One region of the Kosakonia beeri genome, then DNA from elsewhere that is predicted to be linked to it. Evidence: predicted binding sites of a transcription regulator. Region 1 holds the regulator's gene; each other region holds the start of a gene.
The links. The regulator Fur, encoded in region 1, represses iron uptake genes when iron is present. The targets are predictions, from matches to a motif close to ATAATAATGAGAACNACTATCAA.
Positions count from the first base shown of each region.

Region 1 (5,874 bases):
CATGCTGCATTTACGGCCCGTATTGGTGTTGGTTATGACCCAATAAGGGGTATTCGGCACCTGTTTCGGCTTGGTCTGGTTGCCGCTCTGAAGCAAAGTCTGCTCATTCGCAGCAAAGTATACGCGGGTGCGCCCATGCAGAGACTCGGTGGATTCCGTAAACCCCTTGTCATCCAGTAAGTAGAGTGTAGACAGCACCAGCAGGAAACGATTCACCGCCTTTTTCTGTTCGGCGTACTCATCAGACAGCAGCAGCTCACGCACGGCGCGGACTTTATCTTTGGCGGTGTTTGCCGGTTTAACCCCTTCAACGGTACTGACCGTACGCGTCTCTTTTACCGGCGCAGGCTGTAACTGCGATGGGGACTGGGCAACGGCGGAAAATTTCAACATGCGCCGTAAAATGTCGGATGCACTCTCACCAATATGCTTTGTGTGGCTGGCAATATACGTGTAGAGCTCATCATCAACTTCGATCGTTTTCATCTTAATCCAGTGCGATATCTAATCTGAATACAAGTGTTGGGATTATAAAGTGAAATCTCAACAGCGGATAGCGTCAAACCAGGGTAGCGGCAAAACTCAGACGATTTCTGAACCTTGCAGCAGGGCGGCAGAATGTTCAACATAATAACCTAACCCGCTTGAGTGAAAAAAAGAACTTTGCCATGAAATTGAATACACGCGCGCTAACTGCACAACATCCGCACAACAATTCTCCTGTTGTCCTTGTTCATGGTCTGTTTGGCAGCCTGGATAACCTTGGCATACTCGCCCGAGACCTGGTTCAGGACCATGACGTATTGCAGGTGGATATGCGCAACCACGGCCTTTCTCCCCGCTCAGACGAGATGAACTACCCGGCGATGGCGCAGGATCTGCGAGATACGCTCGACGCTCATCAGATCGAGAAAGCCACTTTCATTGGTCACTCTATGGGCGGCAAAGCGGTAATGGCACTCACCGCGCTGGCGCCAGAACGCATCGACCAGTTGGTGGCAATTGATATTGCGCCCGTTAATTATAACGTACGCCGTCATGATGAGATTTTTGCCGCCATTAACGCCGTCAGCGAGGCGCACGTCACCACACGCCAGCAAGCCACAGCGATAATGCGTGAAGTCATTAACGAAGAAGGTGTGATTCAGTTTCTGCTGAAATCCTTTGCCGACGGGAAGTGGCGCTTCAACGTACCGGTACTGTGGGATCAATATTCGCAGATTGTCGGTTGGGAAAACGTCCCGGCGTGGGAGAAACCCGCGCTGTTTGTTCGCGGCGGCAACTCACCTTATGTGACCGAAGCATACCGCGACGCGCTGCTGGCGCAATTCCCACAGGCGCGGGCGCATGTTATTGCAGGCGCGGGCCACTGGGTGCATGCAGAGAAACCCGATGCGGTTATGCGCGCAATCCGTCGTTATCTCGCTGAAAAGGCAAACTGATTAAAAAGGCGGCGACCGGTCGTTTGAACGCGCCCGGTCGTTGGCGTGCCCGTTGTGCTGATGTATGATGGCGCGCTATTCAGCCCGGGCTACGACCCGATTGCTTGTATTTCCCGTAGTATGCTTAAACCATGGCTAAAGAACAAACGGACCGTACGACCCTAGATCTGTTCGCGAATGAGCGTCGCCCGGGACGACCGAAGACTAACCCGCTCGCGCGTGATGAACAGTTGCGCATCAATAAACGCAATCAGCTAAAACGCGATAAAGTTCGCGGGCTTAAACGCGTCGAATTGAAACTGAACGTTGAGGCGGTAGACGCCCTCAATGAGCTGGCGGACGCCCGTAATATGAGCCGCAGCGAGCTTATCGAAGAGATGCTGCTTACGCAGCTGCAGGCCTTGCGCGAATAACGAATCCTCCGAATCATCACCTTTATTCATACTTTCATGTGGCATACAGTGCAGTCCGTGGCGATAGCAGTTTCCGCGCACTTCCCTGTTCTGCTATGATTGCCCTTATCTGTGGGCTAAACGCCACCACCATACTCATTAAGTTTCAAGAGGTTATTTTACTCATGGCAATTACAGGCATTTTCTTCGGCAGCGACACTGGCAACACTGAAAATATCGCCAAAATGATTCAGAAACAGCTTGGTAAAGACGTTGCTGATGTTCATGACATTGCCAAGAGCAGCAAAGAAGATCTCGAAGGCTATGACATTCTGCTGCTTGGCATTCCGACCTGGTACTATGGTGAAGCGCAGTGCGACTGGGATGATTTCTTCCCGACGCTGGAAGAAGTGGATTTCAACGGCAAGTTAGTCGCCCTGTTCGGTTGCGGCGACCAGGAAGATTATGCCGAATACTTCTGCGATGCGCTGGGCACCATTCGCGACATTATCGAGCCACGCGGCGCAACTATCGTCGGTCACTGGCCAACGGCGGGTTACCATTTCGAAGCCTCTAAAGGCCTGGTGGATGACGATCACTTCGTCGGGCTGGCAATTGATGAAGACAGGCAGCCAGAACTGACCGCAGAGCGTGTCGAAAAATGGGTAAAACAAGTTTCTGAAGAGCTGCACCTGGACGACATCATCAACGCCTGATGATAATGGTGCAACCTGTAGGTTGCACCGTATTAATAGGTAAAAGCGATGGAAATAATTGCTACAAATTTTTAACTTTTTCCTTCATCGCTGTACAATAAGCCCTGCTAAAGTGGCCTCGCCGCAAGGAGTTTGTTGGCGAGACCACGTTTTAAAAGCTTACTTTACTTGAGGGCTTGCAGTTTTCATTTAGGCATGGCAGTTCTATAATGAGACGCATTATCCCAGGTGCATTCCTATAACTTCCGCTAAGGAAGTGAATCGTATAGCAACAGGACAGATTCCGCATGACTGACAACAATACCGCATTAAAGAAGGCCGGCCTGAAAGTCACGCTTCCTCGGTTAAAAATCCTGGAAGTGCTTCAGGAACCGGATAACCATCATGTCAGTGCGGAAGATTTATACAAACGACTGATCGACATGGGCGAAGAGATCGGCCTGGCCACTGTTTACCGTGTGTTAAACCAGTTCGATGACGCCGGGATTGTGACCCGTCACAATTTCGAAGGCGGTAAGTCCGTTTTTGAACTGACCCAACAGCATCACCACGATCACCTGATTTGCCTCGATTGCGGCAAAGTGATTGAATTTAGTGACGATTCCATTGAAGCGCGCCAGCGCGAAATTGCCGCCAAACACGGCATTCGTCTGACGAATCACAGTCTCTACCTTTATGGCCACTGCGCCGAAGGTGACTGCCGCGAAGATGAACACGCGCACGACGCGAAATAATCGTTCTTCTTACTCTGAGCCAACCTGACGGTTGGCTTTTTTTTGCCTGTTAAACGCCCCTGGATGACACTGCGCTTTCCCGACCGGGAAAACGAAACGTAACACGCGGCCTTCACCGGGAACCGTGTTTATGCGGGAATAAAAAAGCCCGACATGCTTTCGCTGCCGGGCCGGATAATAAGCCTCAACTAGGCTTTGATGCTATCCACGCGGCTCGTGCGCTTACCGTCCGGGCTGGTGGTACGCACGCGTATTTCCCCGCTCACCTGCGGACGTGCCTTATCGTTATAACGCAGCCACTGTTTACCCCCGTCGGTAGAGTATTCCACCACCATTCCAGGGAAACTGGTGTTGGCTTCAAGCACGCCACCTACGACGCGCGCGCCAGGTACCGGCAGGCGGTAATGCACACCCGCTTTCTCCATTTTTGCCAGTTCACGATGCCCTAACAGATTAGCAAAACGCATCCAGTCTTTATCCAGTGCTTTCACATCGACAAGGTGTGTCTCACCGCCTTTGTACTCGCGCCCTGCTTTGTAGTCCTGCTCCCATGCAGCACGGTGCCATGCGCGCTCGGCGACAGAAACCAGTCGTGGATAGATCATGTACTCCATCTGAGCGTCGGTACGTACTACCTCACTCCACAACTGCGCAGAAAGGCCATAAGCGCCTGGCCACGGCTTATCGGATTTCGCACTAAACGGATTACCATCACGATCAACAGAGGTTTCTGCGTTTTGTGGCATGTTGTCCGGCGCGAAGCTGAAGATCTTACGCTCATCACTGAAACGCGTGCCCCAGTAATAGCCACTCTCTTGCGGGTTCACTTCATACGGGAAGTCAAGATAGACGTAATCCGGGTTGGAGACAATGACACGGAAGCCCTTGTTGGCCCAGTCATTAACCGAGTCGAACCCGCCCCAGTAGAGCGTATCCCAGAAGTTAACGTTCACATGATCGGTGGCAAATGCCGACGCATTTTTGGCATCTTTCAGTCCATCCTGCCATGCCTGCATCGTGTCGATACCGCGCGCTTTTACCAGCTTGCTCACTTCAACCCCGAAGTAGCTGGAGAGATGCTCCACGTCAGCCACTTTGCCGTCTTTGATCATCGCCTGGCATGCCTGCGATTTTGCCCACGGCTTATCCTGGTTGCTTTGGTCGATGATGCCTTTGCCTGCTTCGGGAGCTTTCTTGTCGGTATAACCGGTGCCAAGGTAAATATTTTTCGCTTCGTCACCCCCAAAGTGCCAGGTTTGCAGCGGCAGCCCGGCTTCTTTATGCATCTGCTGAATTTCACCCAGAACTTTATCCACAAAGTTACGCGATGAGTCGAGGCAAGGGTTCAGATAGCCAGTACGGTTGTAGAACTGCACCCCCGTGGTGTTGGAGGTGTCTGTAGGATCCAGCAGGCGGAACTGATTCGCGGCTTGCTCGTTGCCCTCTTTCATCAACCGATCGTATCTCGCTTCCATGGCAATCACTGCAGCACGTGCATGCGCTGGCATGTCGATTTCCGGAATGACCTCAATCTGCCGCGCTTTGGCATACTTCAGAATGTCGATGTAATCCGCACGGGTAAAGAAACCGCTGCCGGTGTTATTGCTGTCGGGCCCGGATCCAAGCTGCGGCAACAAGCAGGATTTCTCACTCAGGTCATGGCAACGCTTACTGCCAATGTCCGTTAATTCCGGCAGGCCTGGAATTTCGATACGCCAGCCTTCGTCATCGCTGAGATGGAAATGGAATTTGTTCAGTTTGTAGGCCGACATTTGATCCAGCAGACGCAGCACGGCGTCTTTACTGTGGAAGTTACGCCCGACATCAAGGTGAATGCCGCGGTAGTCGAAGCGAGGCGCATCCTTCGCATCCAGCGTGGCCACTTTCAGTGCCCCGTCAGCCGGGATAAGCGACAACAACGATTGCAGCCCATAAAAAACCCCGGCCTGATCGTAACCGGTGATCACCGTCTCTTTTGCACCAATATGCAGTTTATACGCACCGGAAACCGCCTCATCGCCCTGGAAATCACGCGTAGCTATTTCGCTGCGCACCGGATAACTTCCCGCTTGCACGCCCAGCAACGCAAAACGACTTTTCACCGCGTCCTGCGCATCGCTGCTTAACGCAGAAAGATCCAGCTTCACGCCATTGCTCAGGTCGACATCCTGTCCGTGAATGTTTACCGCCTGCGGCGTAGGAATAATCTGGCCACGCAGGGTGTGCAAATTGAGCGTTTTCACATCACTGTTTTTTGCAAAACGCGCTTCAGCCGTCATCAGGATGTTTTTGTCATCCGCCGTGCGCTTCCACTGCTCGCCAGGCAGGGTGACGAACTGCGTCAAATCTTCGGTGTCGGTATTGGCGATCACTTTCGCCGTCGCCCCTTCGGAAGTGACATACCAACGCGGCAGTACATCGGTTATAAACAGCTGCCAGTATTCATTGATGATGGGGATCTCAACAGACTGTTTCGCCGGAAAACCACTGAATTTGTCGGTCGGCTCCAGTTTATGCAGATCGCCCATAATATGAATGACTTTAAACTGGTCGTTCGCCACCTCAAGGATCGGGCGGATGCTGTGGAAAT
Region 1 is NZ_CM135106.1:3,409,302-3,415,175, forward strand. It holds gene seqA (replication initiation negative regulator SeqA) at 1-486, opposite strand, end outside; gene ybfF (esterase) at 669-1,442, shown strand; gene ybfE (LexA regulated protein) at 1,574-1,855, shown strand; gene fldA (flavodoxin FldA) at 2,020-2,550, shown strand; gene fur (ferric iron uptake transcriptional regulator) at 2,838-3,284, shown strand; gene ACUY4S_RS16220 (beta-N-acetylhexosaminidase) at 3,473-5,874, opposite strand, start outside.

Region 2 (5,874 bases), 440 kb from region 1:
CGCGGGCTCTGTTCGCGCAGGTAAAAGGCACTGGCCCACTGCTGCATAAAAAGACGTAAGTCGAGCGCCCGTGGGTTGAGTACCAGTCCGGCATGTTCACCAAGGTGTTGATGAGTAAAACGACCGATTTGTTCATGAACCGCCCAGTCATTGCGACAGAGGCTTTTGATCTCACCCACAGACTCCAGCGCCGCGATAATCCCCGCCATGTCGCTTGTCAGGCGTATCGCATCATGTCCAAGACGGGCATGGGTCAGTTCCGCTTCGCTCAACCCCATCTCACTGGCGATATCGCGGGCATATTTCGCTGGTTGCTGCGTTTTGATGGTCTGGTATTGATGCCAGATTTCGGCGACATTTTTTGACGATGCAAGCATGTTTATTTCCTTTAACGGTGTCTTCCCCGGCAGCGATACCGGGGAGAAAGAATGAATTTAACCGCGCCGCATTCGGCCGGTGACGGGCCGAACGAAAGCGCATGTCGCCTTAGAAATCGACGTTCACACCCAGTTGCCATGTCCGGCCCGGCATCACCGCCAGCGCCTGGTCATAGGCATTCTGGTTAGTGGACGTTTCCTGCGTCCGGCTGTTCAGATAATCCCAGTATTTGCGGTCGGTGATGTTATAGACGCCGCCGTTAATTTTGACGTGTTTCGCCACCTGCCAGTAGGCACTCCAGTCCAGCACACCGTAGCCCGGCACCCGCATATATTCCGTGTTGCTGTTACCGAGGGCGCCGCCAGTATTGAGATAAGACTGGCGATTGGTCGCGGTGGCGCGTTTGCCTTTAACAAAGGTGGCGGTCAGCGCGGTGCCGTAACGTTTTGCCGGATCATCCCAGCCGACGCCCACGATCGCTTTCATTGGCGCGACGCTGTCGAGATCAACGTATTTGTCGCCGGAATAACTCGATTTAGACTTGCCCTGGGTATAGCCATATGCCAGCGTGGCGCTCAGTCCGTTCAGCTCGTCGACCCAGCGACCAATGTTAAATTTCGCGCTGATCTCCCCGCCATAAATAAAGGCTTTATCGCGGTTTTCCGCCTGGTAAGTGGTGTAGATGTTCGACGGAACGTGGGTGAATTTGTCGGGGTTAGCCGAACGGGTGTATCGGGTATAAGCAATGAAGTTTTTATAGCTGTTGTAGAACAGCGCGGTACGCAGTGTCACGCCCGCGGCAACGTCGCCTTTCATGCCCCATTCAACATTGTTACTGGTTTCGGTTTTCAAATCGGTGTTGCCGATCAATGCATACTGCCCGCGTCCCGCATAGCTGGAGCCCAGGTTCCATGAGCCATACAGCTGGCTGGCATTCGGGAACTCTGCGCCACGTTTATATTGCAGGTACGTCATCAGGCGCGGCGTGATGTCATACTGGAACGTTAACGACGGCAGAAGCTGGGTATCGCTGTTTTTACCGTACAATGTCGACACCGAGGACTCCGTCAGCACGCTGCTGTTGGTCGTCAGGCTGGAGAGGTTATCCGGCCTGGTTGACTGGTAAACGACGCGCGCGCCGGGAATGATGGCAAAAGCGTGACCGTCAGCGTCGAAATTGATCTGATCCTGGACAAAACCGCCCAGCGTATAGCTGCTGCTGTCGGCTTCGGGCTGCATGATCACACTGAAAGTACTGGGTACAGGTGACTGGTTAAACGGGCGCTGGGTTTTGCTGGTGCTGGCATTGAAACCGGCACTCAGATCGTGGCGGCCAAGGCTTTTTGCCAGTGCCGTCTGCATGCCCCAGGTGTCGGTGTCATAGTTGGAGTAAACCGTCTCCATTGTGGCAGTGGTGCTGTCCGGCATCCAGGTGCGGTCATGTGCTTCTGTATGCTGATAGAAGAGCCTGGTGGACAGGCTGTCCAGCCAGTCGTTCATCGGCGTCCAGTCATCTTTCAGGCTCACGCCCCAGCGGCGGGTCTGGCTGGTCTGCTGTGCCTCGCCCAGAATCGCATTACCGCTGCTGTCCCAACTGTCGTAATGGGTGTGGTTGGTTTTGTGGTAATAGTCCAGCGTAGCGCTCAGTTTGTGCGCCTCATTAGGCTGCCAGATGCCGGACGCCAGCATCGCGTCGGAGTGCCAGTTGGCCGGGTAGGCGTCGTGGGTGCCGCTGTTGTTGCGGGTCTGCTGACCATCGCGGCGGCTGTAGACAAAAATTCCCCGCAGGGTATCGTCCCCTGCTGCGCCCGTCACGCCATTATGCCAGCTGCGATCGGCGGAGTCGTAATCGCTCTGGTAGCCAAAATAACTATCCTTACCCTGATGCAGAAAATCATCGGCGGATTTCGGTTTAAACGAGACGTTACCGCCAATCGAGGTATTGGCGTTATCTGTTGCGGTGGCGCCGGACTGAATGTCGACAGCCCCGTACATGTAAGGATCGATATAGTCGCGGCCAATGCCAAACGTGTTCAGGCCAGAACGACTGACATAACTGCGGCCAGTGGCGTCTGGCTGTGGAATGCCGTCAACGTCAATCCCGACACGGTTGCTTTCCAGCCCGCGAATGTTATAGCCGGTGTAACCCCCCCGATCGAAACCGCTTTTGCCGTTACCAGAACCGCCGCTGGAGCCGGTCGCGCTGATCAACGGTTCGTACCGCATAACAGAGCCGAAGTCTTTGGCGCCTTTGTTTTGCAAATCCTGGGCGCTGACAGCGTGGTGGCTGCCCGCCTTTAATACCGGTGCGGGCGCGGTGACGACCATCTCTTCAGCATTATCCTGAAGGCTGGTTGTGACGGTGGTTGAACCTGCCTCTGCCGCACAGGCGGAGGTGTGATACAGCGCTGCGAGTAATGAAGTCACCAGCATGCTTTTGCTAAAGCGAGGCCGGGAAAGTTGCGATTGAGACATATTTTGCAAGCCTATGAGTTATTAGTATCAGGCTCACCGCTTACTTCCAGTCAGGCGCGGGATTGTGCCGTGTCCGCACCAGACACTGAAGGCCAATCCTCATCGTTATCGGCCAGATAGTAATGATAATAATTATCACTTGCAACAAATTCATAGCAACTTCATATTCCCGACGCACTTTGCTTACAATAAAGACTCTGACAGGCACGCCGACGGTGAAAAAAATGACCAAACCCGCCATTACTCTGCATTACTGCTCACAATGCAACTGGATGCTGCGCGCCAGCTGGATGGCGCAGGAGTTGCTGCATACCTTTAGCACCGATCTGGGTGCTGTCACGCTCGTGCCGGGCACAGGCGGGATATTTGTGATTGATATTGAGGGTGAGGTGATCTGGGACCGCAAGCGGGATGGTGGTTTTCCGGATGCCGCCGAACTTAAACGCCGGGTACGTGATTACTGTTTCCCGGAGAAGCCGCTGGGACATGTAGAAAAAGCGTAAACAGGCAGTAGCAGGGCAAACCATCATGCCTGTTTTGCCACAACAAAAAGGTCGCCGCAGCGACCTTTTTGTTACTTCTTCACCGGTTGCGGCTGTTTTTCACCCGACTCCGGCGCATGGTGTGGATCATCTTTTTCACTTTTCAGCACGGTACCCTCCCTCTCGCCACTCATGTTCTGACTATAGATAAGCGGAAAGAAAAAAAGCCAGGCGGCAGGCGAAAAAAACAGCGCTGAAAACACTATTTTGCTGTTTATTCGGGAATTTTTTTAACGTCTGTGTGAACGTGGTTGCGATAAAATAAACGGAGCAACGACCAAAAAATAATGAACGTTATTTCTGTTTTGCATCGTCGGGGGTGATGTTACGAATTGCCATGCTGTGAATCAGGCGTTTTTGATAAGGGGCGAGAGGTAAATTAACGTCTTCAGATGTATCAATAATTATTCGGGTATGTTTTACGCTACATGATGCTTCAGTGATAATAAAATTGGTAATTTCTACTATTTCCGTATCATCGTCATCATTATTATTTTCATTTTTTTGTCTCATGAGTTCCTCAGTCGACATGATAACATGCCATTTAAAACGAGCCGTCTCCGGCTCGCCTGTTATTAAGACAGCGAAAATTTATTGTCTTAATAAAGTCATATAACTGCAAAGCGCAGCGGTTATTTTTTGCCGCCGCTGTGGCTGTTCTGTCCGCCTTTTTTACCGGCTTCGGATGCACGCTCAGGGTCATTTTTAAAGTTGCCGCCACTGTTCTGGCCGCCTTTGCGTCCTGCTTCGGATGCTTTTTCACGATCTTCTGCGAAATTACCTGAACCGCCTCTATGTTGTTCTGCCATGGTATATCTCCACTTCTCATTATCGACATAATCGGTACGCATATTTCGTTGGCATATCGATCGCGTTAGAGCTTTAAGTCTGGTTGTTTATGAGAATAAGTCAAAGTATAAGCGCCAAATAAATAAAATAAATTGCATAGGGAATGCAACTTACTCATTAACAACGAATAACTGCGCCATATTTCTTTTTATTACCACCCGTAAAAAATTAAAAAAAAGCACAGACAAAAAAGGAGATGTATCTTCTTTATTTTACATGAAACCACTGAATTATCACAGGACGATTAAATTAATACCGCCTGAAAAGTGGCTAAGTGGGATATTTTGTGCACACTTGAATGACACACAAAAAATGTGGAGATAATTATGCATTCCGAACATCAACAATGTGTCGAAACCTGCTACCAGTGCGCTGCGGCTTGTGAACATTGCGCCATTTCCTGCTTGCAAGAAGAAGATGTGCAGACGATGCAAGCCTGTATCCGGCTGGATATGCAGTGCGCCGCCATTTGCCGGGTGACCGGGCAATTCATGGCGCTGGAAAGCGAACATTTAGCCTCTATTAGCCGCATCTGCATTGATATCTGCCGTGCCTGCGCCGAAGAGTGCAGTCGTTACCAACATGAACACTGTCAGCACTGCGCGCAAATCTGCCGCCGCTGCGCCGATGCGTGCCTGCAAATGGCCGCATGATGGATCCCTCAGGCTTATCTCTGGCCTGAGGGTTTCACCTGAGTGTCCTGCTGGGTGCTGCTTCATACGACTCGCGCTATTACCCAGGCAGACAGATATAGCCCGCCGCCATATATCAGATGTGTTAAGACACTGAGCAACCTGGCCCGACCAGGGCGCGGTGTTTTTGCCGCCGCAATGCCAAAACCAAAAGCCGGTTGCATCACCATAAACGGGGCGAACAGGCTTATTATCCCGGCCAGCAGTGCAGGGTATAGCGTCGGTTGCCAGTACCAGTCGCGCCCGGCCAGGCAGAACGGAAGAAACGCAAAAATAGTGCCCGTAAGGTAGTGCATGCCCCAACCTACGCCTTTTTCGCCACTGCACGCGGGCGTCTGCCCTATCGTTTGATGGTAAAATCGCCCGCTGGGCATCCATAAGATCCAACGCCCTACCAGCGCATAATCCAGCGAAGGGATCGCCAGTACATGGCGCTGAAACAGCGACCACACATCCATGCATAGTGTTGCGCCCAACCCCGTGATGAGCAGCCGAATAATCAGGTCTGTGTCCATGCGTTGTGCCTTCTTTACCTTGTCAGTGATAAGCTTGCCAACAGTGTGCAACGTGAAGTGAGGTTTAAGTCAACAATGAAAGAGCTGGATATTGGCGAAGTGGCAGAGCGCGCCGGTATTGCGCCCTCAACCCTGCGCTTCTACGAGAAAAAAGGGTTGATTTGCCCCCTCGGCCGCCACGGTCTGAGAAGGCAATACCGGGAGGACGTCCTCAACCAGTTACAGCTGATAGCCCTCGGTCAGGCAGCCGGATTCACGCTGGATGAGATGGCACAGATGTTTGACCCCCGAGGAAAAGTAACGCTGGATCCGAAGAAAATAGTTAGCCGGGCGCAGGAGATAGACCACACCATCCGTAAACTCCGTCTGCTCAGTCGCGGTCTGAAACACATTGCTGGCTGTAGCGCCCCTGAACACAGCCAG
Region 2 is NZ_CM135106.1:3,846,202-3,852,075, forward strand. It holds gene ACUY4S_RS18220 (hemin-degrading factor) at 1-377, opposite strand, end outside; gene ACUY4S_RS18225 (TonB-dependent receptor domain-containing protein) at 487-2,853, opposite strand; gene ACUY4S_RS18230 (Rdx family protein) at 3,078-3,356, shown strand; gene ACUY4S_RS18235 (hypothetical protein) at 3,690-3,926, opposite strand; gene ACUY4S_RS18240 (con-10 family general stress protein) at 4,028-4,204, opposite strand; gene ACUY4S_RS18245 (four-helix bundle copper-binding protein) at 4,571-4,897, shown strand; gene ACUY4S_RS18250 (DUF2938 domain-containing protein) at 4,960-5,451, opposite strand; gene ACUY4S_RS18255 (helix-turn-helix domain-containing protein) at 5,527-5,874, shown strand, end outside.
Region 2: a site for Fur is predicted at 2,970-2,992, ahead of ACUY4S_RS18225 (TonB-dependent receptor domain-containing protein). Genes of this name have one in related genera too.

Region 3 (5,874 bases), 140 kb from region 1:
AAACGACATAAAACGTCCCAAACTTGATAATGATAGTAATTATCGTTATCGATCTTGTTTTGATATGTTACCATGCATAGCCTGCGAATGGACATAAAAAGTGTGTATTTAAGGCGTTGTAATGAAGCAACAATCCTGGTTACTCAATCTCAGCCTGCTGCGTACGCATCCGGCATTCCGCGCGGTGTTTTTGGCGCGTTTCATCTCGATTTTATCGCTGGGATTATTGGGCGTGGCAGTACCGGTGCAAATCCAGGCCATGACCCACTCAAGCTGGCAGGTCGGTCTGGCGGTAACGCTGACCGGCGGGGCGATGTTTATTGGCCTGATGTTGGGCGGCGTACTGGCGGATCGGTATGAACGTAAGAAGCTGATTTTACTTGCACGCTCTACGTGCGGCGTGGGTTTTATTGGCCTGTGCCTGAACGCGCTGCTGCCCGAACCTTCGCTGGCTGCAATTTATCTTCTTGGCCTGTGGGATGGTTTTTTTGGCGCCCTTGGCGTAACAGCCTTGCTGGCGGCCACGCCAGCGCTGGTGGGCCGCGAAAATCTGATGCAGGCCGGGGCCATCACAATGTTGACTGTGCGGCTGGGATCGGTGATTTCACCCATGTGCGGCGGACTGTTGCTGGCCTCTGGCGGCGTGGTATGGAACTACGGTCTGGCGGCGGTGGGAACGTTTATTACCTTGTTGCCGCTGTTGAGCTTACCCGCACTGCCTCCGCCGCCGCAACCGCGCGAGCACCCGCTGAAATCGCTGCTGACGGCGCTGCAATTCTTACTGCGTAACCCACTGATTGGCGGCATTGCGCTGATTGGCGGCCTGTTGACGATGGCCAGTGCGGTCAGGGTGCTCTATCCGGCGCTGGCCATTAACTGGCATATGTCGGCAGCGGAAATTGGCCTGCTGTATGCCGCGCTGCCATTAGGGGCGGCAATCGGCGCGCTGACCAGCGGTAAGCTGGCGCACAGCGAGCGGCCCGGAGTGATTATGCTGACGACGACCGTCGGGGCATTTATCGCCATTGGCTTATTCAGTCAAATGCCGAACTGGGCGCTGGGCGTGCTATTCCTCGCGCTGTGCGGCTGGCTGACGGCGGTGAGTTCGCTTCTGCAATACACGCTGTTACAAACCCAGACCCCGGAGGCGATGCTCGGGCGCATCAATGGCTTGTGGACTGCGCAAAATGTCACTGGCGACGCGATCGGTGCGGCGCTGCTCGGGGCCATGGGATCGATGATGACGCCAGTGGCTTCCGCCAGTATCAGCGGGATGGTGCTGGCTGTGGTAGGGCTTGGGCTTTTGGTAATGCTCAGCGAGCTGCGCCGTTTTCGCCAGACGCAGCCCGCAGCATAGTTAATCAAACAGCGCAGAGAGACGCTGTAACACGCGGGTCGCGCTGTAGTAGTCGAGGCGGAAAGTTTCTGCGCCCAGGGCGTAAACGCGCTTGTTCTGTACGGCGGATAAATGCGCCAGTAAAGGGTTGGCAAGCAGCGCATCGGCATCCTGCTGGTCGCTGGCAAACAGGAACAGTGACTGGCCATTCAACCCGGCCGCCAGGTTTTCACCGCCCAGTTGCACAATATCGTGGCGTTTGCCCTGACTCTGGCTGGTTTGCAGCCCGGCAGGCAACCCGGCAAGCGCAAAGCCAAGTTGTTGCATCAACTTGCCCTGCGCCGATTCTGCAGTCCATACGTTGGCACCGTGCGCTGCTGGTGTATAAACCAGCGCGCTTACCGGTTGCGGTGGCAATTTAATGCGCGCTTTGACATCGGCCAGTTGGTGATTGAATTGTGCAATCCGCGCTGCGGCCTGTTTTTCCTGGCCGGTGATAAGGCCAAGCTGGGTCAGCAAATCTTGCCAGCTCTTGTCGTCGTAATTGATGACCAGCGTCGGCGCAATGGTGGAGAGCTGATCGTAGAGGGCCAGTGCAGAATCGCCGCCGGTCGCGCTAATCAGGATCAGGTCGGGCATTTGCGCCGCGACGGCTTCGGCATTCGGTTCACCGATATACAGGCGTGCAACATGGCGCTGTTTAGCCACGTCGCCCCACTGGCGCAAGAAGCCCTGATTATCGGCAAAGCGGTTATTGGGCGTGGTTGCACCGCTGGCAATGACCGGGGCATCTATCGCCAACAGCGAGCCAGTGAGGGTAACGCTGGTGGAAACAATGCGCAGCGGTTTGCTCGCGATCTGCTGTGTGCCGTGGCTGTCGCTTACCTGGCGGGGCCAGTCAGCGGCCATTGCTGAGGATAGTCCTAAAAGAAAAATGCCCAAAAACGTTAAGGGCTTACGGCACAAAAAGGGAAATTTCACGAGACGCATCCTGTTTTTGTTGAGGTTAATGCTTCTCATTTTCAATGTTGAGCGGGGAGGATGCAAGGGGCAGTCACTCAGAGAGATATTCTGCTGTTGACAGAGCCGTGCATAACTTTTTATCTTACTGCGCAATAATACAAATGATAATCATTCTTAGTTCATTTATCGTTGTTGGAGGATGATATGGATACGTCCCTGGCTGAGGAGATCCAGCTCTCTGTGCAGACGCTGGCCGCGGATCAGTTTTTCTTTATGTCGCCGTACCGTAGTTTCACCACGTCCGGCTGTTTTCGTCGTTTCTCTGAGCCCGCCGCAGGCGGCGATGCCCAGGACAGTCGCTTCCAGAAAAAACTGGCACAGGCATTTGCCGAAGCCAAAGCTGAAGGTATTGCCAGCCCGGTGATGGTGGGGGCGATCCCGTTTGATACCACCCAACCTTCTGCGTTGTTTATTCCGATCACCTGGCAGGCATTTTCCCGCCCGGCGAAACAGCGCTCTGCCCGCTACTTCAACGCAGGCGAGATGCCGAACGTGAAGGCACAGACTTACCTCCCGGATCAGGATGTTTTTATGGAGATGGTGGCGCGCGGCGCGGCCAAAACCGCCACCCCCGAGGTGGATAAAGTGGTGCTTTCCCGGCTGATCGACATTACCACCGATGCGCATATCGACAGCGGCGTCTTGCTGGAGCGATTGATCGCGCAAAACCCGGCCAGTTTCAACTTCCATGTGCCGCTGCCTGAAGGTGGCGCGTTGCTGGGTGCCAGCCCGGAGTTGCTGCTGCGTAAAGAAGATCGCCACTTTAGCTCCCTGCCGCTCGCGGGCTCTGCACGTCGCCAGCCAGATGACATGCTCGATCGTGAAGCGGGGAATAAATTGCTCGCCTCGGAAAAAGATCGACACGAGCACGATCTGGTGACGCAGGCGATGAAAGCGGTGCTGACGCCCCGCAGCCAGTCGCTGACCCTGCCGGACTCGCCGCAGTTAGTGACCACGCCGACGCTATGGCACCTGGCAACGCCGATAGAAGGCGAGGCGCTGGAGGGCGAAAACGCCTTGACGCTGGCTTGTTTACTGCACCCGACGCCTGCGCTGAGCGGTTTTCCGCACCAGGTAGCGAAAAAACTGATTGCTGAACTGGAGCCTTTCGATCGGGAACTGTTTGGCGGGATTGTCGGCTGGTGTGATGCCGAAGGTAACGGCGAGTGGGTGGTGACCATCCGCTGCGCCCGTGTTCATGACAAAAATGTCCGGCTGTTTGCCGGTGCCGGGATTGTTCCTGCCTCTTCGCCGTTATCGGAGTGGCGTGAAACCGGCGTCAAACTGACCACCATGTTAAACGCGTTTGGTTTGCAGTAAGGAGCAGATAATGACCCTTCCCTTTAATCGCTGGCCGGAGGCGTTCGCTCGCCGCTACCGTGAAAAAGGTTACTGGCAGGATGTGCCGTTAACCGACATTCTCACTCGCCATGCGCACAGCGAAGTCACTGCAGTGATTGACGGCGAGCGCGAGTACAGTTATCGCCAGTTACATCAGCTCTCCGACAATCTGGCCTGCTCCCTGCAGGCTCTGGGCCTGAAGCGTGGGGAAACCGCACTGGTGCAGCTCGGCAATGTGGCCGAGTTCTATATCACCTTTTTTGCGCTGCTGAAAATAGGCGTTGCGCCCGTCAATGCGCTGTTCAGCCATCAACGCAGTGAACTGAATGCGTACGCCACGCAGCTCAAACCGGCCTTACTGATTGCCGATCGTGAGCATGCGCTGTTCGCGAACGATGATTTTACAACCGATTTTGTGGCGCAGCACAATGCGGTACGTGTGGTGCTGCTGCGGGGTGACAACGGCGAACATGCGCTGAATGCGGCGATCGCTCGCCCGGCGGATAATTTTATTGCCACGCCGACACCTGCCGATGAAGTGGCGTTCTTTCAGCTTTCCGGCGGCAGCACCGGCACGCCGAAACTGATCCCACGCACCCATAATGACTACTACTACAGCATTGCGCGCAGTAACGAAGTGTGTGGTTTTACGGCGCAAACCCGCTACCTGTGCGCGCTGCCGGCAGCCCATAACTACCCGATGAGCTCACCGGGCGCGCTGGGCGTGTTCCTTGCGCAAGGCTGCGTGGTACTGGCCGCCGATCCGAGCGCCACACTCTGTTTCCCGCTGATTGAAAAACATCACATCACCGTCACAGCGCTGGTGCCACCTGCTGTCAGCCTGTGGTTACAGGCGATCCAGGAGTGGGGGAGCAACACGCAACTGGCATCGTTACGTTTATTGCAGGTGGGCGGCGCGCGGTTGTCGACCACCCTTGCTGCGCGTATTCCGGCAGAAATCGGCTGCCAGTTGCAACAGGTGTTCGGTATGGCGGAAGGGCTAGTGAACTACACCCGACTGGACGATCCGCTGGAGCGCATTATTGCGACTCAGGGACGCCCGATGTGCCCGGACGATGAAGTCTGGGTGGCGGATGAAAACGGCAATCCGCTGCCGCGTGGTGAGGTGGGCCGCCTGATGACGCGCGGCCCTTACACCTTCCGTGGTTATTTCAACAGCCCGGAACACAACGCCAGCGCGTTTGATGAAAACGGTTTTTACTGCTCCGGCGATCTGATTGCCATCGATGACGAAGGCTATATCACCGTGCAAGGGCGTGAAAAAGATCAGATCAACCGCGGGGGCGAGAAGATTGCCGCCGAGGAGATCGAAAACCTGTTGCTGCGTCATGAAGCGGTGATCCACGCCGCCCTGGTCAGCATGGAAGACAGCCTGCTTGGCGAAAAGAGCTGCGCTTACCTGGTGGTGAAAGCGCCGTTACGCGCGGTGGCGATCCGTCGGTTCCTGCGCGAGCAGGGGGTTGCAGAGTTCAAACTGCCGGATCGCGTGGAGTGCGTGGATGCACTGCCGCTGACGCCGGTGGGTAAGGTCGATAAAAAACAGTTACGTCAGTGGCTGGCGCAGCGCGCCCCGGCGTAAAGGAGAGAGAATGGCTATTCCAAAATTACAGGGCTACGCACTGCCAACGGCGGCCGATATCCCGGAAAACAAAGTCAGCTGGGCCTTTGAGCCAGCGCGTGCCGCGCTGCTGATCCACGATATGCAGGAGTACTTTATTCAGTTCTGGGGTGAAAACTGCCCGATGATGCAACAGGTGGTGGCGAATATTGCTGCCCTGCGTCAGTTCTGCAAACAACACCATATTCCGGTCTATTACACGGCGCAGCCGAAAGAGCAGAGCGATGAAGATCGCGCCTTACTGAATGACATGTGGGGGCCGGGCCTGACTCGTTCGCCGGAGCAGCAGCGCATTGTGGCGGCACTGGCACCGGATGAGGCAGATACCGTACTGGTGAAGTGGCGTTACAGCGCATTTCACCGCTCGCCACTGGAGCAGATGCTAAAAGAAACCGGACGTAACCAGCTTCTTATCACCGGGGTTTATTCGCACATTGGCTGTATGACGACCGCCACGGATGCGTTCATGCGCGATATCAAACCGTTTATGGTTGCCGATGCGCTGGCGGATTTCAGCCGTGACGAGCATTTAATG
Region 3 is NZ_CM135106.1:3,548,464-3,554,337, reverse strand. It holds gene fepD (Fe(3+)-siderophore ABC transporter permease) at 1-9, opposite strand, end outside; gene entS (enterobactin transporter EntS) at 122-1,357, shown strand; gene fepB (Fe2+-enterobactin ABC transporter substrate-binding protein) at 1,358-2,326, opposite strand; gene entC (isochorismate synthase EntC) at 2,504-3,679, shown strand; gene entE ((2,3-dihydroxybenzoyl)adenylate synthase EntE) at 3,690-5,300, shown strand; gene ACUY4S_RS16845 (isochorismatase) at 5,311-5,874, shown strand, end outside.
Region 3: a site for Fur is predicted at 2,455-2,477, ahead of fepB (Fe2+-enterobactin ABC transporter substrate-binding protein). Genes of this name have one in related genera too.

Region 4 (5,874 bases), 1.9 Mb from region 1:
ACTGGGGTTCACGCAAATATCTGATCGCCAGCCTCGATCAAAGCCTGCGCCGGATGGGGCTGGATTATGTTGATATCTTTTATCACCATCGCCCGGATCCAGAAACGCCGCTGCAAGAAACCATGCGCGCACTCGACCATCTTGTCCGCCAGGGCAAAGCGCTGTATGTCGGTCTGTCCAATTACCCGGCAGCACTGGCGCGTCAAGCCATCGACATCCTCAATGATTTGGGTACACCGTGTCTCATTCATCAACCCAAATATTCGATGTTTGAACGGTGGGTGGAAGAGGATTTATTGGATCTGCTACAGGAAAAAGGCGTGGGCAGCATCGCCTTCTCACCGCTCGCGGGCGGGCAGTTAACAGACCGCTACTTGCAGGGCATCCCGGCGGATTCTCGCGCCGCCAGCGGCAGCCGTTTCCTCAATCCGGAGCAGATCACAGAAGAGAAACTGGCGACCGTGCGCGCACTCAATGCGATTGCAGAACGGCGGGGACAGAAGTTATCGCAGATGGCGCTGGCATGGGTGCTGCGTGGCGACAAAGTGACCTCTGTGCTGATTGGGGCCAGCAAGACCAGCCAACTGGACGATGCTGTTGGCATGCTGGCGAACCGCCACTTCAGCGCCGCAGAGTGTGAAGAGATCGACGCGGTGCTTAGCGGCGTAAGGTAGACCATTTTAGCAAAAAGTGCTCCCATTCATGATTTCGGAGTTGCGCCACTAATACGGGATATTACCGCCCCGTAATATTGTTGTAACAGGCCGTTTCGGCCCCGATCGTGAAGGAGAAGAGTATGTTCAGGTCACTGATTCTGGCAGCCGTGTTAATGGCTGCCGCGCCGCTGGTCGCGAATGCTGGCGAAATCACCCTGTTGCCGTCTGTAAAATTACAAATTGGCGATCGCGATAATTACGGTAACTACTGGGACGGCGGACGCTGGCGCGACCGCGATTACTGGGGTCGCAATTACGAATGGCGCGGCAACCGCTGGTATAAACACGATCGCGGCTGGCATCGCGGCTGGGATAAACGCGACGCCTATGAGCGCGGCTATCGCGAAGGCTGGCGCGACCGTGACGACCACCGTGGACCAGGCCGCGGGCACTGGCGTCACCACTGAGAATAAAAAAAGGAGCGCATGCGCTCCTTTTTACTGTTCCCGTTTTAAATCCCGGCAATAGTTCCAATTAATAACCAGCCATTCAGGCATACGACCAGCGCCACAATTACCCAACCGGTCCGCTTAACCAGCACGCTGTTAACCAGCTCGCCCATCAGCTTGCGGTCGCTGGTGAACACCAGCAACGGCACCAGAGCCAGCGCAATACCAAAGCTCAGCAGCACCTGGCTCATCACCAGAATCTGCGTTGGATCCAGCCCCAGCCAGATAACAATAAACGACGGCATCATAGTAATGGTACGGCGTACCCAGAGCGGAATATGGAAACGCACAAACCCTTGCATCACTACCTGCCCGGCCAGCGTACCGACCACCGTCGAAGACAGCCCTGCTGCCACCAGACTCAAACCAAAAGTGGTCGCCGCCGCATGGCTGAGTAGCGGCTCCAGCGTCAGGTAGGCCTGGTCAAGATCGGCAATACCGGTATGGCCGTTGAAGTGAAACGCGGCGGCGGCAGTCGCCATCATCGCAAGGTTCACAAAACCGGCAATGGTCATGGCGATGCCAACATCCCATTTGGTGGCGGAATAACGCTCGCGCTGTGTCCCCTGATGCATGTGCTGCGTCAGCGAGGAGTGCAGGTAAATTACGTGCGGCATAATGGTCGCGCCCAACACGCCAGCGGCAAGAAACACCGCTTCTGTACCCGGCAGGTTAGGGATGACAATCCCTTTCGCCAGCGCCGCCAGTTTTGGCTGCGAGAACACCAGTTCAACAATATACGCCGCAGCAACAAACAGCAGCAGCCCGCCAATCACCTTCTCCAGCGGTTTTTGCCCGCGCCGTTGCAACATTAAAATCAGGAACGTGGCGATACCGGTAAGCACGGCTCCTTGTAACAGCGAGACGCCAAGGATCATTTTGAAGCCGATGGCCGCACCAATGAATTCGGCAAGATCGGTGGCCATGGCGATGATTTCCGCCTGCACCCAATAGAACCAGACCAGTGGGCGTGGATAGTGGTCACGGATCTGCTCTGCGAGGTTTTTGCCGGTGGCAATGCCGAGCTTGGCTGACAGCAACTGGATCAGCATCGCCATCAGGTTTGCCCAGACCACAACCCATAGCAGCTGGTAGCCGAAACTCGCCCCCGCCTGAATGTTGGTGGCAAAGTTACCGGGATCGATATAGCCAATCGCCGCAATGAACGCCGGTCCCATTAACGCGAACCTGAGTTTGCGCGCTGCACGCCCATTGCTATTCTCAACGCGACTACTGTTCATTTTTCGCCCTTAAATATAGCCTTTGCTATGTTTGATGCTACCAAAATGAGAATGATTATCAAGAGCATTTAAATGGGTTTGCTTGATTTCTCTGATAGCCAGAAACAATAGAAGGGCTGAATGTTCAGGATGGTGACGGCGACAACAGCATCTGCCGCAGCGTTATGTTAAGAGTTTAGCATGCGATGCAACTTTTCACTCCTTTACTTAACATAACAGAAATGTATGTTGGATCACTAATTTTGAGTCTGGTCACAGGTCATTAATATAGTGTGTGTTTGATCTCGTTTTCTTTTGGCTTGTTACATAGAATGTGCACGAAATTTCTACCCGTCTCATATTTGGAGCAAATATGTCCCGCGTTCTGCACTTTGTCCTGGCGCTTGCTGTTGTGGCGCTGCTTGCCTTGCTCGTAAGCAGCGATCGCAAGAAAATCCGCATCCGCTTTGTTATTCAATTGCTGGTTATTGAAGTTCTGCTGGCCTGGTTCTTCCTGAACTCGGATATTGGCCTCGGCTTCGTAAAAGGCTTCTCCGAGATGTTTGAAAAACTGCTCGGCTTTGCCAACGAAGGCACGAACTTCGTATTCGGTAAAATGAATGATGAAGGCCTGGCGTTCTTCTTCCTGAAAGTGCTCTGCCCGATTGTGTTTATCTCTGCACTGATCGGTATTCTTCAGCATATTCGCGTGCTGCCAATCATTATTCGCGCCATCGGGACGGTGCTGTCTAAAGTGAACGGAATGGGCAAACTGGAATCCTTTAACGCCGTAAGTTCGCTGATCCTTGGTCAGTCTGAGAACTTCATCGCCTATAAAGATATTCTCGGCAAAATGTCACGCAACCGCATGTACACCATGGCGGCGACAGCCATGTCCACCGTGTCAATGTCCATCGTGGGTGCCTACATGACCATGCTCCAGCCGAAATACGTCGTTGCGGCGCTGGTGCTGAACATGTTCAGTACTTTTATTGTGCTGTCGCTGATCAACCCCTACCGCGTGGAAGAGAGCGAAGAAAACCTGCAGATGGCAAAACTGCATGAAGGTCAGAGCTTCTTTGAAATGCTGGGTGAATACATTCTGGCGGGTTTCAAGGTTGCGATTATCGTTGCAGCAATGCTGATTGGTTTTATCGCGCTGATTTCGGGTCTGAACGCGCTGTTTGCAGCGGTTCTGGGTATCTCCTTCCAGGGCATTCTGGGCTATATCTTCTATCCGATTGCCTGGGTACTGGGCGTACCGACTCACGAAGCGCTGCAAGTGGCGAGCATTATGGCCACCAAACTGGTATCGAACGAATTCGTGGCGATGATGGATCTGCAGAAAATTTCTGCGACTCTCTCGCCGCGCGCAGAAGGTATCCTGTCGGTGTTCTTGGTCTCCTTCGCTAACTTCTCCTCCATCGGCATTATCGCTGGTGCGATCAAGGGCCTGAACGAAGAGCAAGGTAACGTGGTGTCCCGCTTCGGTCTGAAACTGGTATATGGCTCCACGCTGGTGAGTGTGTTGTCTGCCGCTATTGCGGCACTGGTTATCTGATGTGATGACCGAATAGCGCCATGTGCATTCGGTCTGAATAATCCATCACCACCTCCCCAGGAGGGGTGATGGGATGGCAATAAAAAACCGGGATAATCCCGGTTTTTTTATGCCTGCGCAAGCGGCTGTGGTTTGCCGACTAAGTAGCCCTGCAAATAATCAACGCCGGATTGCAGCAACAGCGCACGCTGTGCTTCATTTTCGACATACTCGGCCACAACCGTCAGCGACTGCCCCTTTGCCAGCTCGCATATCGCTTTCACAATCATTGCGTCCTGCGCATTTTGCAGAATGTCCCGCACAAAAGCCCCATCAATTTTAATGATATCGGCCTGTAACCGCTTCAGACGTTCAAAATTGGCGTAACCGGTCCCAAAATCATCGATAGCAATCTTAAAACCCGCCTGCCGCAACTGCTGTATGTTATGCGCGCTCACTTCAGAGTGCGATAACGCCTGCTCCTCTGTGATTTCAATAATCACCGCCTGCGGCGGCACGGCATAGCGCGTAAACAGCGAGAGCATGTGGGCGACAAAATCATGCTGCATCAATGTTAGCGGCATCAGGTTGACGGAAAAGCGCGCGCAACCGTGTTTGTCCGGGTGTGCCTGCATCCACTGCAATAAACGTTCGACGACCTGCATATCAAAGCGGCTACTCAAATTAAACTGAGCAATCACCGGAATAAACTGGTCTGGTGTAAGCAGCTCGCCATTACAGCGCAAACGTGTGAGGATCTCCTGATATCCCTGCCCCTGCGCATTGACTATCGGCTGGCCATACAGCACGATGCCGTTGTCATCCAGCGCGCGTTTTACTTTATTCAATAACAACACACGGTCGGTGGTATGGTCAGTCACTTCCTGCAAGCTGTTCGTCAGCGCCAGTACCTGGTGCACGGCGCAGGCCTGTTCTGAAAGCCAGCTTAACTGCCCCAGTGTATGGTGCAGATCTTTTTCTCCTTCATGCTGTACGCCCCAGGAAACACCAAACTCAATATCCAGCGCAACGGTGTTCCAGTAGATACGGCGACTGTTCAGGTAATGCATCATATGCTGCAAGCGTGCAGAGATTTCAGGCCCATTCAGTTTCAACAATAATTCGTTACCGGGCAGTTGAAACAATTGTTCACCGCCCAGCAATAGCGGCTGCAGTTCCCGGGTCACGCTGCGTTTCACATGCACACGCATCATCAAGCCATAATGCTGGCTCAGAAGTTCCACGTTTTTCAAATACAGGCAGCAAAGTGTGCTGGAAGGCTGCAACTCCAGCGCTTTTTCCAGCGCCCGAAGATTGGGCAGACCGGTCAACGGATCGGTCATTGCCTGCGACTGCCAGCGCTGTTTAAGCCATTCACTTCGGTTATAGATCTGCATCATGTAGAGCATCGAAATGGTGAAGCAAATCAACACCGATAACACAAATGCCAGCGAATAGTCGGTTCGTACGCCGTGCAGAAAGTTGTTGTTGTACAGCATCAAAACAAACGCTGCGCCACCCCAGCTCAACATAATCAGCGGATGACTGATACGACTGATAGCAAAGGTGAAAAGAATAAAAATAACCGGCACAAGATAACCGGCTAAATAATCAGATTTATAAGGCAGGCAAAGAATAATAACCGTAGTAATTAATATCGCGAACCAGGAAAGCATAAAGCCACGCTTCTCTTTTGTTAACCATGGCTTAATACTACGGAGCCAGAATGCGCGACCAAACCGGGGGTTAATCATCATCCGCAGTGGATAATAGAAAATCATTGTAAATATCAGTACTGCGGAAATCAGACTCTGGATATCAATAATGGAGTAAATAGCCGACGTTGAATTAAAAAAGCCTGATAAATTAACCGGATAATTAAACCATGCGCCCGCAATATACATACAACATTTCATGCCGACGGGCGCAATAAACCCCATCCATAAAAT
Region 4 is NZ_CM135106.1:1,464,405-1,470,278, reverse strand. It holds gene mgrA (L-glyceraldehyde 3-phosphate reductase) at 1-674, shown strand, start outside; gene ypeC (DUF2502 domain-containing protein YpeC) at 797-1,123, shown strand; gene ACUY4S_RS07140 (Nramp family divalent metal transporter) at 1,168-2,406, opposite strand; gene ACUY4S_RS07135 (NupC/NupG family nucleoside CNT transporter) at 2,759-3,946, shown strand; gene ACUY4S_RS07130 (sensor domain-containing phosphodiesterase) at 4,054-5,874, opposite strand, start outside.
Region 4: a site for Fur is predicted at 2,446-2,468, ahead of ACUY4S_RS07140 (Nramp family divalent metal transporter). Genes of this name have one in related genera too.